Regions from separate parts of the Candidatus Contubernalis alkaliaceticus genome, predicted to be linked through region 1. Evidence: riboswitches for the same ligand, from Rfam matches in the RefSeq annotation. Region 1 holds a riboswitch; each other region holds the start of a gene.

Region 1 (4,203 bases):
ATTGAGAAGATAGAACAGGGGACAGAAAATATCAAGGCTCTGGTGGTTACCCCCACCAGGGAATTGGCTGTTCAGGTGGCGGAAGAAATAAATACCATAGGGCAAACTAAAGGGATTAAAGCTTTACCTATCTATGGAGGGCAGGATATAGTCCGGCAGATCAGATCCCTTAAGAACAGACCTCAAATCATAGTAGGGACACCGGGTCGATTAATGGACCATATGAGGAGAAAAACTATACGGCTTCAACAAGTGTGTATGGTTGTATTGGATGAAGCGGATGAAATGCTTAATATGGGATTTATTGAGGATATTGAGACAATTTTAGAAGGAATTCCTGTTGATCATCAAACACTGCTTTTTTCTGCTACCATGCCTAAGGCTGTTCAGAATTTAGCCCAACGGTTTATGAAAAATCCGGAAGTGATTAAGATAAAGTCCAAAGAAGTTACTGTTCCCAATACGGAACAATATTATTATGAAGTCCATGAAAGGCAAAAGTTCGATGTTCTCTGCCGTGTATTAGACATACAGTCTCCAGACTTAGCGATAATTTTTGGTAGGACCAAAAGACGGGTAGATGAATTAAATGATGCTTTAAATAAGCGGGGATATGTTGCAGAGGGAATCCATGGAGATCTTACCCAGGCCAAACGGGATAGTGTAATGCGAAACTTTAAAAATGGTAAGACGGAAATTTTGGTGGCTACCGATGTAGCTGCCCGGGGCCTGGACATAAGCAACGTTACCCATGTTTATAACTTTGATATTCCTCAGGATGCGGAATGGTATGTTCACCGGGTTGGGCGAACCGGTCGTCTGGGGAAACCCGGCATTGCGACTACGTTTGTGACTCCCCGGGAGCTCAACCAGCTGAGAATTATAGAAAAAACTACAAAACGAAAAATTATTAGACAGACGGTACCTACGTTAAGTGAGGCTTTAGAAGGACAGCAGCAAATTGCCATGGATAAACTGATACAAGTTGCAGAAAATGAAGATCTCCGCCAATATCAGGAATTAGCCGCAACGCTGCTGGAGGAAAGAGACTCTGTAACCCTTTTGGCAGCAGCCCTAAAAATACTTACCAAAGAACCTGATAACACACAGGTTACTTTGACCGAGGAGACTCCCTACAGGCAGAAGAAGTCAACAGGATATAAGGGAGGAGCACAGGGAAATTTCAGAAAGCCCAAATTCAAGGGCGGCAGAGACGATAGAAGGAAAAAGCAATATAAAAAGCAGGATAACAAAAGGGATAATTGGGCGTAATATCTGCCACTTTGCCTTAAACTTACAACACTTAAGACCATAGGGACAGTTGCTATATAATTCTTTTTTAGGCTTCGTAGATGTATTGACACGGAGCCTTTTATATTTGCAAAAAAAAGTATTTGTTGACTTACAGAAGGAAAGCTAATATAGCATATTGCAACAGCAATGCTCTATATTAGCTGACAGGGAGGTGTTGCTGTGAGGTTTAATGTGGATGGGATGAAGCCGATTTATGTGCAGATATCGGGTGCTGGAAACAGAAATTTTATCCGAGGGTAGTAAAGGTAATGAAAAAATATATTCTCAGTATCAGCCGGCGGAGATGTTTAAATTAATCCCGCCACTGCCGCCAAAGGGCTTAACATGCTGGCAGATGAAGGGATCCTGTATAAAAAGCGGGGATTGGGCATGTTTGTTCACCTAACACATGATCATGGGTAGCACTTTCAAAGCTCCGGGGCCCGGGTTTTGGAGCTTTGAAAGGTAATTAAAGGGACAAATATCAAGATCCTTTGTTGACATAGTGTTTTTACCATTATACCAAAATTCTTCAAAATACCCCAAAAATATTACAAAGATTAACAATAGATATTGACAACGATTTGTAAAAGTGGTATCATTAGCATAACTCAATTTGTTTGGTATTTTTATCCAGAAGAATAATTTGTTGCAAAGTATATGTAGGATTGTTACACATTTAATATGTAGGAAAGGTAAATACCTGACCGACAAAGGCAAACTTATCGAAAGGTAAGGACGCAAAACTATGGGTCTAAGGTTCGTAATTACGGACTATGATTGCCAGGTTACCGAAACAGGAATTATTTTTTTCGGAGTCGGTCCCTCAAAAACGTAAGGAGGGACTTTTAATGTTAAAGAAGTTTGTTATTATGCTGCGAATATTTTCCTTAAGTGGAGCTATGTTTTTTTTAGTAATGGGTGTAGGTATGGGGTTTGATGGGAACTATTATGGATCTTCATTTTTCCAGTCTTCTTCTCCGGAAGATGTAAGTTTAAGGGTACAAGTTACGGAAGCCGATGAAAAAGAAGAAAAAACGCAGGATGATTCCAAATGGATGGATCTGGAGGAGGACATTAGGAAAGAAGAAAATGAAGATAACAATGCGGGGCCTTTGCAGGAAGATCTTAGCACAGGGGCAGATCAGGCTTCTTTAGAGCCAGTTTCATTAACAGCTTCAGATGCTCAAATTGATAAAAATTTCGAAGAAAAAACTAACCCTGTGTTAGAACAGGCTAAACCAACGCCAGAAACAACAGCTTCAACTCAGGAATCTACTCAGGAGGCAGTACAACCGGTAGAACCACAGGAAGAGATTACTCCAACAGAAACGGCCCAGCAGTCAACAGCACCTGTAACTTATTCATTTGGCAGTGCTCACACTATTCGTTTTAGAGTGGAAGTTGATGTTACCAACAACAGTGGAGAAGTATCAAACAATATTCAGGTAGACGTCCCTTTGCCGGAAAATAATTCTCCTTACCAGACTACCAGCCTGATTTCTACTAACTATCCTATTGTTTCTTCCGCCGGCAGAGTCAGCACATTTCATATTGGCGAGTTATTACCTGGAGAGACCAAGACTATTGTTGCTGATTACAATATGACCTTACGTCCGGTGTCAATTAACTCTACCAATAATACGGTAGAAACAGCCAGACAGATTTACAATAAATATGCAGGGAGTGGAAACTGTTATACATTGGCTGTTGCATTTGTCAATGACTGCACAGGACAGGGGCTTAAAGCCAGGGTGGTTACAGGTTTTGCAAGGACACAAAGAACGAACATAGCTGTCGGTTCATTGGCGGGCTTCCGTCACAGCTGGGCAGAGTTTTATGTGGATGGCCTGGGGTGGGTACCGGTAGACCTTACCTTTAAGTATTTTGGAAATTTCCCCCATGCCTCTCACGTTGTTGAAACATATAACGATCAGTCCATAAGAGTAAGGTTTCAAGGAGGAAGCTTAGGGGCAGTTTGGAAGAATTCCATTATATAATAATTATCTAAAAAAATTTATCATAGTTTTTTTGCAGCATATTCAGCCGCCCCACCGGTTGTAAGCAGCTGCAATCTAGGAAGCTCCTTTTATATTTTTTAAAAGGAGTTTCCTTGTTGTTCCGGCATGAACTTCAGGTGTTGGTGGAAGCTTTAAGGGGACAGCAGTGTGTTTAGCAGGTAGTATGATTATATGCATAATCAGAGATGCTAAATGCAGAGGAGAAGAAAGTGTTTTAGATTTGACGATTAAAACAAATATATGTTATAATCAAAAATGTTGGATTATTTATTAAATGCTTTTACAGCTAAAACCTGGTCTAAAGTAAGGGCTTATGAAGTTAGTTATTGTTCGGAGAGATGGCTGAGCTGGACGAAGGCGCTCGCCTGGAAAGCGAGTAGACGGGTTAACCCCGTCTCGAGGGTTCGAATCCCTCTCTCTCCGCCATTTTAAAGTAAAAGCTTGCCTTTTTTGAATCAGCAGGCTTTTTTATATAAGATTAATGATTGGTCGTGCTAGGTGGGGAGGTAGCGGTGCCCTGAACCTGCAAACCGCTATAGCAGGGCTGAATTCCTAACCGAGGTTTATATTCTTTAGGGTCTGCCCCTGGCAAGTGGTGATGAGGATTGGGTCCTGTGCGACGTGAGCTCATGAACCCCGTCAGGTCCGGAAGGAAGCAGCGGTAAGTGAACCCTTGCGGGTGCCGCAGGGCTGCCTGGTCCGAGCTAACTACCAGGGTAACGTCTGGGGAATTAAATCGACGAAAGGTGCACGGCCATATAATAATTTAAATTAAAAAAAACAGAGGGACCATCAGGTGCCTCTGTTTTTTTTAATTTAATTTTCTATGCTTCTGCCTGCTGCTCTTTACAAGCTGCGGGTTGAATTTGCTCTTGGCCGGAAATATTCG
Region 2 (4,203 bases), 1.1 Mb from region 1:
ATGGAAGAGGACTGTTCCTCTGTAGAGGCTGCAATCTCCTGGCTTCCGGAACTAATCTGCTCCGCTGCCACAGTAACTTCAGTAATTTTTTCTACGATTCTCTGTACTTCTCCCACGATTTGGTTGAAGGTTTCACTGTTGGACATGATGACATCGGAACCTTCCCGGACTTTTTCTACCCCTTTGTCCATGCTTTCTACCGCACGGCCTGTCTCCTCCTGGGTTTCCTTGATTAATGCGGTGATGTCTACGGCAGCTTTTCCTGTCTGCTCTGCCAGCTTACGAACTTCTTCCGCTACCACCGCAAAACCCCGGCCCTGTTCTCCGGCCCGGGCGGCTTCTATGGCAGCATTCAAGGCCAAAAGGTTGGTCTGGTCTGCTACGGCGGTAATCATGCTGACTATATTTCCGATTTCTGAGGAACGGTTGTCCAGGCCTTCGATAATACTCCGCAGGCCCTCCACCATGTCATTAATATCCTTCATTTGAGTTACAGCATTTTTTATAGCTTCGGCACCTTCTGCGGCGCTCTCTGACACCTCTCTAGATATGTCAGCCATCTCCTGAGCACCGGTGCTGAGCTCCTGGCTGTTGCCGGCGAACTGGTTTGTGGTAGCGGCCACCTGCTCTAAGGTTGCGCTGGTGGACTCAGCGGCAGAAGATAATCCCTCGCTGGAATCCTTTACTCCCTGTGCTGTTTCGACTGCCTGCCGTATCAACTGGGATAGATTTGAATTCATGGTATTAAAGGCATTGGCCAGCTGACCGATTTCGTCTTTACGGTTCATTTCGGTCTGCACGGTGAAGTCCCCTTGGGCTACTTGATTGGCAATCTTAGTAATTTTTTGAATGGGATTGGCAATGCTGAGAGCTATGAAATACCCTAAAACAGCCACCATTAAGGCAGAGATGACAGCAACCATTACCATTAAGTTACGTAATATATCAACCCCGGCAAAGGCTTCCGCCTGGTCAATCATTACGACTAGGCCCATGGGCATGTCCCCTAGTTCTAGAACCTCTACAGTTCCCAAAACTGCATTACCCATGGTGTTTACATATTCACCTTGGGCACTGAAATCCAGGCTTCCGGAACTGATGGGTGCTGACAATACCTGTGCAGGCCAGGTAGTAACAGTCTGCTGCAGCACGGCTCCCTGGGATAATTCCCCATGCCTGAGGTTGCTGTGCAGCAGACCGTTAGAATCCACAAGGTAAGCATCCGCTGTTGACCCCAGATTCTCAAGTCCGTTATGAACTAACTGGTCAATTCCTTGAGCATTTACAGAAATGTTAAATGTACCAATTATGCTTCCCGATTGACCATCGCTTCTGACGGGAGATACGGCGGTCATAATGTTATCTAGAGCGACGTTGGAATAAAACAGGTCAGACCAGGCTACACGGCCGGCCAGGCCATCTTGAACATACTGCCGATCGGATAAATCAGCCCCCAAAAAATTGTTATCGGTGTTGGTGGTATATACCACTCTTCCGGTGGGGTCTGTTAAATAAAACAAGGCATAACCCATCTCTGCCAAAACCGCGCTGCTTATATCATCTAAAATCTCTACCCTTTCAAGCCAACGGGGGTCCTGGGTGTCCCATTCCACTTCACTTAAAATATTCATGCTCTGGTATACATCTCGGGTGGCAGCCAGCACCACAGCGTTATTTTTTACATCGTTAAAATAGGTGTCTAACTGTTCTTGTACCAGGCCGGCGTACATGTAATTGGCTGCTTCAATTTCCTCCTGAATGTTTGCACTGGCGCTGTTGTAAGAAATTACACTGATTGCAATAACCGGTACTAACCCGACCAATAAAAATAAAGAGATTAATTTAATTTTAAGGCTCATTTTTTTAAACATAAGATACTTCCCCTCCAATGAATTTAAAATAGTGCAAAAATAAAAAAACATGGCAGCGCCAGTTTTCTAAAAGCAAAAATTATAATTAGAAGAAACTATAATCTTTAGGAAAAGCTGGCAACCGGCTGTCTTCAGCATAAAAAGCTTTAGACCCTTGGTTTTGCGTCCCTGGTTTTCACCAGGTTTGCCTTTTTCAACTTATATATTATATTTTAACAGTTAAGCCTATCCCCCCTCATTCCAAATCAAATTCAAACCATGTCTAAAAGATTATTTGTTATGCCATAATATTCTAATATAATATATTCTATTAATACACAATATTTCCTTGTTGTATTTTGTCATTATATAAAAAAAAATGTCTAAAGATATTATTTGCTGTTACTAACAACAACGCATGCCCTTATAAACAAGTTTTATAAAAACGTCAATATTTAAGATAAAAAAACCATTATAAGTATTTTTATTGTTTTTTGCCCATTCAACTGCAATCCAAACTAATGTAATTGGTTTAGATTGCTAAAATGTTATATTAATGGATTATATTCTACAATTAAACATTATTTCCTTGTTACAATTTGTGGTAATTTTAGAATTTTTGTCGAAGAAATGACAAAGCCCCACCTACGCTAACGCTTAGAGGTGGGGATCTTATACCCTGAAAAAAAGAGATAAATTATTCCATATATATCTTAATCATTTTTCCAATACAGTGTTCTCTTCTAAAACCGCTAGAAAAACCTCCACCAACTCCGGATCAAACTGGCTTCCAGCACACCTTTTAACTTCAGCCGCAGCTTCTATTTGTGATAAAGGTTTTTTATAAGGTCTTCCGTTGGTCATTACATCATAGGCATCAACAATGGCTGTGATCCGAGCCAATAAAGGAATCTGCTGCTTTCTTAATCCTTCAGGGTAACCCTGCCCATCCCAGCGTTCATGATGGGAGATAATATCTTTTGCAACATGGGCAAATTCTTCCGTAGAACGAGCTATTCGATACCCTGTTTCAGGGTGCTTCTTAATAGCTGTCCATTCTTCTTCGGTTAAACTGTCCTTTTTCGTTAGGATTTCCTCAGAAATAGTAATTTTGCCTATATCATGCAGATAAATAAGAAGAGTTAACCTGTCCAATTCTGTTTCCGATAGATTAAACTTTTTGCCAATTTTTAAAGCCATATCCTGCATACGCCGGGCATGTTCCTCTGTCTCATAACTCTTTTCTTCCAGGGTTTTCAGTAGAGCATTTAGCACCGAACTCCTGACACTTCTACTTTCAGCCAGCTTATGTTTATACATATTGTCTTCAGCCTGTTTTAAAATCTCCGCAAGACAATCCTTCTCCCCCATCTGCTTACAAGCAATACCTAAGGCTATAGATAGAGGCACCGTTTTAACAAATGTTTTTTCACAATAAGATATAATTCTTTTACATATTCCCAGAGCATCTTCCTTTGTAACTTGGGGCAGAAGGACTACAAATTCATCCCCCCCCCAGCGGGCTATTATATCTTCTTGGCGGCAGGATTTCCTGAGGATATCAGCAGTACTTATCAGCATCTCGTCCCCTACACTGTGTCCATAGGTATCATTTACTAATTTAAGGCCGTTTAAATCCCCCATTATTATACTGATAGGCAGCTGACGGTCTGTATCCAACCTCTGCATTTCTTGCTCCATATATGCCCGATTATAAAGCCCCGTAGTAATGTCATGAAAACTTATGTAACGAATCTTATCTTCTGCCAGCTTACGCTCAGTAATGTTAACAGCAGCTAACAAAATACCGTCTACCTCTCCAGTAAGGTCATACAACGGCGCCAGGGAAAGGCTGACAAAGATAGGTGAACCGTCTTTCCTGAAACAATTTAATTCAAAATCATTAATTGATTTTCTCTCTACAATTACTTTGTTGCATTGATCATAAATACTGTTATGGATATCATACATGAAAAGGGAAACATCTTTTTCCAGCACTTCTTTTTCCGACCAACCAAAAATCCGTTCTGCCGCAGAGCTCCAGCTCTTCACCATGTGCAAAGAATTAAGGGAAATAAAAGCTACCGGTGAAGCATGGATTAATCCCCTGTACTTTTCTCCAATTTCCTGTAGTGCTTTCTTGGATTCCCTGTATTTGGTTACATCAGTTCCAGTCATAACAAAATATTTTATCGTGCCGTCCAGCTCCAACAAAACATTATAAGTCCAAAGTATTGTATAGATTAAACCATCTATTCCAATAAACTGTGTCTCTGATTCAAAGGGGTAATCTATCGGCTCCAAACTCATAAAGAAGGCTTTGTAGAGTTCTCTTTCCTCCGGCAGACAAAAA
Region 3 (4,203 bases), 1.8 Mb from region 1:
TGATTTCTAAGATAGATTAGTTTATTTATACCGATTAATTTAGCTGCTTCTCTAGACTCATTTTCTCGAATCTTGGCAAGTTTTTCCTTTGAGTATCTTTTGCTGCCAGCATCTCCAGAAGTCATATACACTGCGGTAACTTGGCTGCCTCTCTTGACATGTTTAGCCAGACTTCCTCCACAGCCTATCAGATCATCATCTGGATGGGGAGCAAAAACTAAAACTTTCATTATACTCCCTCCTTGAATTAACTATTTCTTTCATTAACACTTAAATAATTATATGTTTGAAATATATAAAATTCCAATATTATACTTTGTATACTATTCCATCACCATAGAAACTGGAACTAATTATTTAATTCCTATGAAATTGTCAAGGCTAACTGGCTTTTAGTATCTCTTAAAAAAAGCCACTCCATTTCCATGGAAAGGCTTTAATGTGTCCTTACTGTTATATAGAAAGTTCCTTTCACGCTGGCATATACTAGTTTTTCTGCCTGTTCAGGGGTTGCTGCAATAAATATAACCTCAGGTTTTCCGGGAGATCCCTCTAAGGTTTCAGTTTTCCATGGATCCGACAGAACCAATGCATTTTCAACAATGGTGGAAGCAGAAAGCCCTCTGTTATCCCTTTCATCAGCATAAACAACTAGAATATCTACTTTACTGCCATAACTAATGAAATTGGCTATTGGCTCTAACCCGCTGACCGATATATTAATACCCCTCATATTTTCCGGTATTAAGCTGCAGAGGTTTCTCTCTCGATCTCTGTAAAACCCTGTTGGTTGTGTTTCGTTCACCTGAGAAAAGCAGGTAGAACCAGTTGATGTTAGTGGAACTTCCAGTTCTTCTAAAGCAAAAATATCCGGCCGGACCACTTTACCAGATTCTCCTGATGAATTTTTTTCTGGCTCATGGAATGCCTGGTAATCTGGTTCAGACTCAATGACATTATTTTGCTGTTTCCATTCAGGTATTCTTTCTATAGAAAAATCTTCTCCCCGTAGAAGAATTTTTTCCATACATTGAGGAACGATACCTGTAGGTTTGTGTTTCCCTTGAACCATACCTTCCGGATCTGTTCCTTTTTGCTCATAGACAAAAATATCCTGGGTTTTAATATTATCATCTTCCATACCTATAAGCTCAGTAATTTTTGTAATTTTCCTGGTTCCATCAGACATACGAGCCTGTTGAACAATAATATTAACAGATGAAGCTATCTGTTCCCTTATGGCACAAAGAGGTAATTCCATTCCCGCCATTAGTACCATAGTTTCCAAACGTACTATTGCATCTCGAGGACTGTTGGCATGGAGTGTGGAAATTGAACCATCATGACCGGTATTCATGGCCTGAAGCATGTCCAGTGTCTCTCCTCCCCGAACTTCTCCCACTACGATACGATCTGGTCTCATTCGCAAACAGTTACGGACCAGTTCTCTAATGGAATACTCTCCTTTTCCCTCAATATTAGCAGACCTGCTTTCCAAAGTAATGACGTGTTCCTGTCGAAGCTGAAGTTCTGCCGTATCTTCAATGGTTACTATTCTTTCCCCCTCAGGAATAAAGCTGGAAAGGACATTCAGCGTAGTAGTTTTGCCACTGCCAGTTCCCCCGGATACAATAATGTTCAACCTTGTCCTAACACAGGCTTCAAGAAAATCAATCATATCCTTGGTTATACTATTGAAGTTAATCAAATCTTCCGTCTGAAAGGGATCTGTAGAAAATTTTCGGATAGTCAGTGAAGGCCCTGTTATTGACAAGGGTGAAATAACTGCATTCACCCTTGAACCATCAGGCAGCCGGGCATCAACGGCGGGACTGCTCTCATCAATCCTTCTGCCCAGAGGGTTAATTATTTTATTAATAATGTGCAGTACATGGTCATCATCCCGGAAACTTACGTCGGTTTTGTGAAGCTTCCCACCCTTTTCCACGTAAATTTTATCAGATCCGTTAACCATTATTTCTGTAACGTTGGGATCACTAATTAGATTATTTATGGGGCCAAAACCGAACATTTCATTTGTAACATACTCAATTACTTTCTGTTTTTCTCCTTGGGATAGGGGTATTCTGTTTTCCATTAATATTTCATTCAGAGATTCAAGAACTTTTTCATCAAACTGCTTTTTTTGAAACTCATTGATATTATCCATTTGGATATGCTCGTCTAGTGTATCAATTACTTGTCGGAGCGTCTGATTAGCAATCTGATCCATTTCCTTTTTTTTATGAGTATTAACTGTTTTTTGTTTCTCTAATTGTGACTGTGTTGATTTTACTTCGTTTAGCTTGTATGTACTTTTTGAAAACATAAATTATCCCCCTTTCCAAAGATTAATTTTTTAATGGTGAAAGGTCTTTCTAATTTATTTTTTGTAAAATAAAAAACCCGACAGGCCGGGTTTACAGGTTATTTTCATACATAAAAATTCCTGTATAGGCGGCCAAGGCAATCATAGTTCCTTTATAAGGAACCTTAGATCCTGACTTTGCGTCCCAACCTTTCGGAAGGTTTGCCCTTTACTTTCAGGAATAAAGTTAATAAATAGTATTTAATACAAATAATATACACTCTATCACATTATAACATGTCCGTTACTTTTTGTCTAATTTAAGCTAACCCGAGATCCCAATAGATTATGGGAGGACTGCTTACGGTAATTTTTTAGCTAGAATTTAGAACACAGAAAAAGCACTGATAGAGATTCACAAGGGTTCCCCTCAACAATTTACTTATATTTGTATACGATCATTTAAATAATTTTCCAGTCTGTTCATCCCCTCAGCAATATTTTCCAGGGAGTTGGCATAGGAAATACGCAGGTATCCCTCACCATTTGACCCAAAATCAATTCCAGGAGTAAGGGCTACCTTGGCCTTTTTTAGGATTTCAAAGGAAAAAGTATAAGAATCAGTAGTGTATTTACTTATATTGGCCAGTGCGTAAAATGCACCAGTGGGTGGCACCTTAGCGGCAATTCCCATAGCCTTTAGTCGAGTCAACAGATAAAGCCGTCTTTGGTTATAAACCTTTGTCATCTCTTCAACTTCTTTTTGACAATATTTTAAGGCAGCACGGCCGGCCTCCTGCACAAAGGAGGTGACGCTAATAAATATGTTCTGCTGCAGTACCTGCATATAACGGATGTATTCCGGCGGAGCAATCAGGTAACCCAGGCGCCATCCGGTCATGGCATATTTTTTTGAAAAACTATTTATCACAATAGCCCGGTCTGTAAATTCCAGGATGCTGTGGTCCCGGCTTTCATAATTCAATCCATGATATACTTCATCAGAAATAATGCAGCATCCAATATCAGCTATTTTTTTCAGTTCTTCCGGTGAAAAAACGTTTCCCGTGGGGTTACAGGGAGAATTAATCAAAACTGCCTTGGTAGTAGGAGTCAGCTGTTTAATTAATTCTTCAGGTCTATACTTAAACCCATCCTCTTCCTTCACACTAACTTCCCGGGGAGTGCCCCCGGAGAAACGAATAAAATTAGGGTAACAGGCGTAATGAGGATTAGATATCACTATCTCCCCTCCCTCTACCAGTAAAGTTGAAAAAGCTATGAGCATGGCCGGGGAAGCTCCAGAGGTAATGATCACCTGTTCAGGAGAAATATTTACTCCATAATTTTGATCATAATAATGAGCAATATCTTCCCTTAGATCCCATTTCCCCAGACTGTGAGTGTATTGGGTATCCCCATCTTTAATAGCTTTAATGACTGCTTCTTTCACCGGTTCCGGAGTATTAAAGTCAGGTTCTCCAATTTCTAAGTGTATTATATTTTCTCCTCGGGCCTCCATCTGCTTGGCTTTTTCTAAAACCTCCATAACCATAAATGGTTTTATTTCCATTTACAATCTCCTTCTCTCTCTTTAAATTCATCATATTTACAATTATTAAATTTCTCTAAAGGTTGTTTTAATCCCTCTAGACAGCATTGTTTTTACTGTGTAATTTTAGTATAATTTCATTTAGAATAAAGTAACTATAAAGATTAATGAACAATCATTTAGTTTAATAGTTGCGGAAATTACTATATATGTTGAGGGGTAGCAGACCATGGGAGTAAAATATCAAGACTATTATAAATTATTAGGCATAGAACGAAGTGCCTCAGAAAAAGAAATTAGAAATGCCTACAGAAAATTGGCCAGGGAAAGCCATCCCGATCTT

What was found. Region 1 has a riboswitch for cyclic di-GMP ahead of HUE98_RS00240 (transglutaminase-like domain-containing protein). Riboswitches for the same ligand answer to the same signal wherever they lie in the genome.
Region 2: another riboswitch for cyclic di-GMP. It lies ahead of HUE98_RS05680 (methyl-accepting chemotaxis protein); the one in region 1 lies ahead of HUE98_RS00240 (transglutaminase-like domain-containing protein).
Region 3: another riboswitch for cyclic di-GMP. It lies ahead of HUE98_RS09125 (CpaF family protein); the one in region 1 lies ahead of HUE98_RS00240 (transglutaminase-like domain-containing protein).

Annotation. Positions count from the first base shown of each region.
Region 1 covers NZ_CP054699.1:55,134-59,336, forward strand. The annotation lists gene HUE98_RS00230 (DEAD/DEAH box helicase) at 1-1,272, shown strand, start outside; partial or broken gene HUE98_RS00235 (GntR family transcriptional regulator) at 1,495-1,692, shown strand; cyclic di-GMP riboswitch class I at 1,999-2,089, shown strand; gene HUE98_RS00240 (transglutaminase-like domain-containing protein) at 2,145-3,293, shown strand; tRNA gene HUE98_RS00245 (tRNA-Ser) at 3,647-3,740, shown strand; RNA gene ffs (signal recognition particle sRNA large type) at 3,804-4,068, shown strand; gene HUE98_RS00255 (PH domain-containing protein) at 4,139-4,203, opposite strand, start outside.
Region 2 covers NZ_CP054699.1:1,192,511-1,196,713, reverse strand. The annotation lists gene HUE98_RS05680 (methyl-accepting chemotaxis protein) at 1-1,871, opposite strand, end outside; cyclic di-GMP riboswitch class I at 1,985-2,070, opposite strand; gene HUE98_RS05675 (sensor domain-containing diguanylate cyclase/phosphohydrolase) at 2,568-4,203, opposite strand, start outside.
Region 3 covers NZ_CP054699.1:1,829,693-1,833,895, forward strand. The annotation lists gene HUE98_RS09115 (PIG-L deacetylase family protein) at 1-230, opposite strand, end outside; gene HUE98_RS18080 (RcpC/CpaB family pilus assembly protein) at 437-1,027, opposite strand; partial or broken gene HUE98_RS09125 (CpaF family protein) at 1,004-2,329, opposite strand; cyclic di-GMP riboswitch class I at 2,454-2,545, opposite strand; gene HUE98_RS09130 (pyridoxal phosphate-dependent aminotransferase) at 2,751-3,881, opposite strand; gene HUE98_RS09135 (DnaJ C-terminal domain-containing protein) at 4,090-4,203, shown strand, end outside.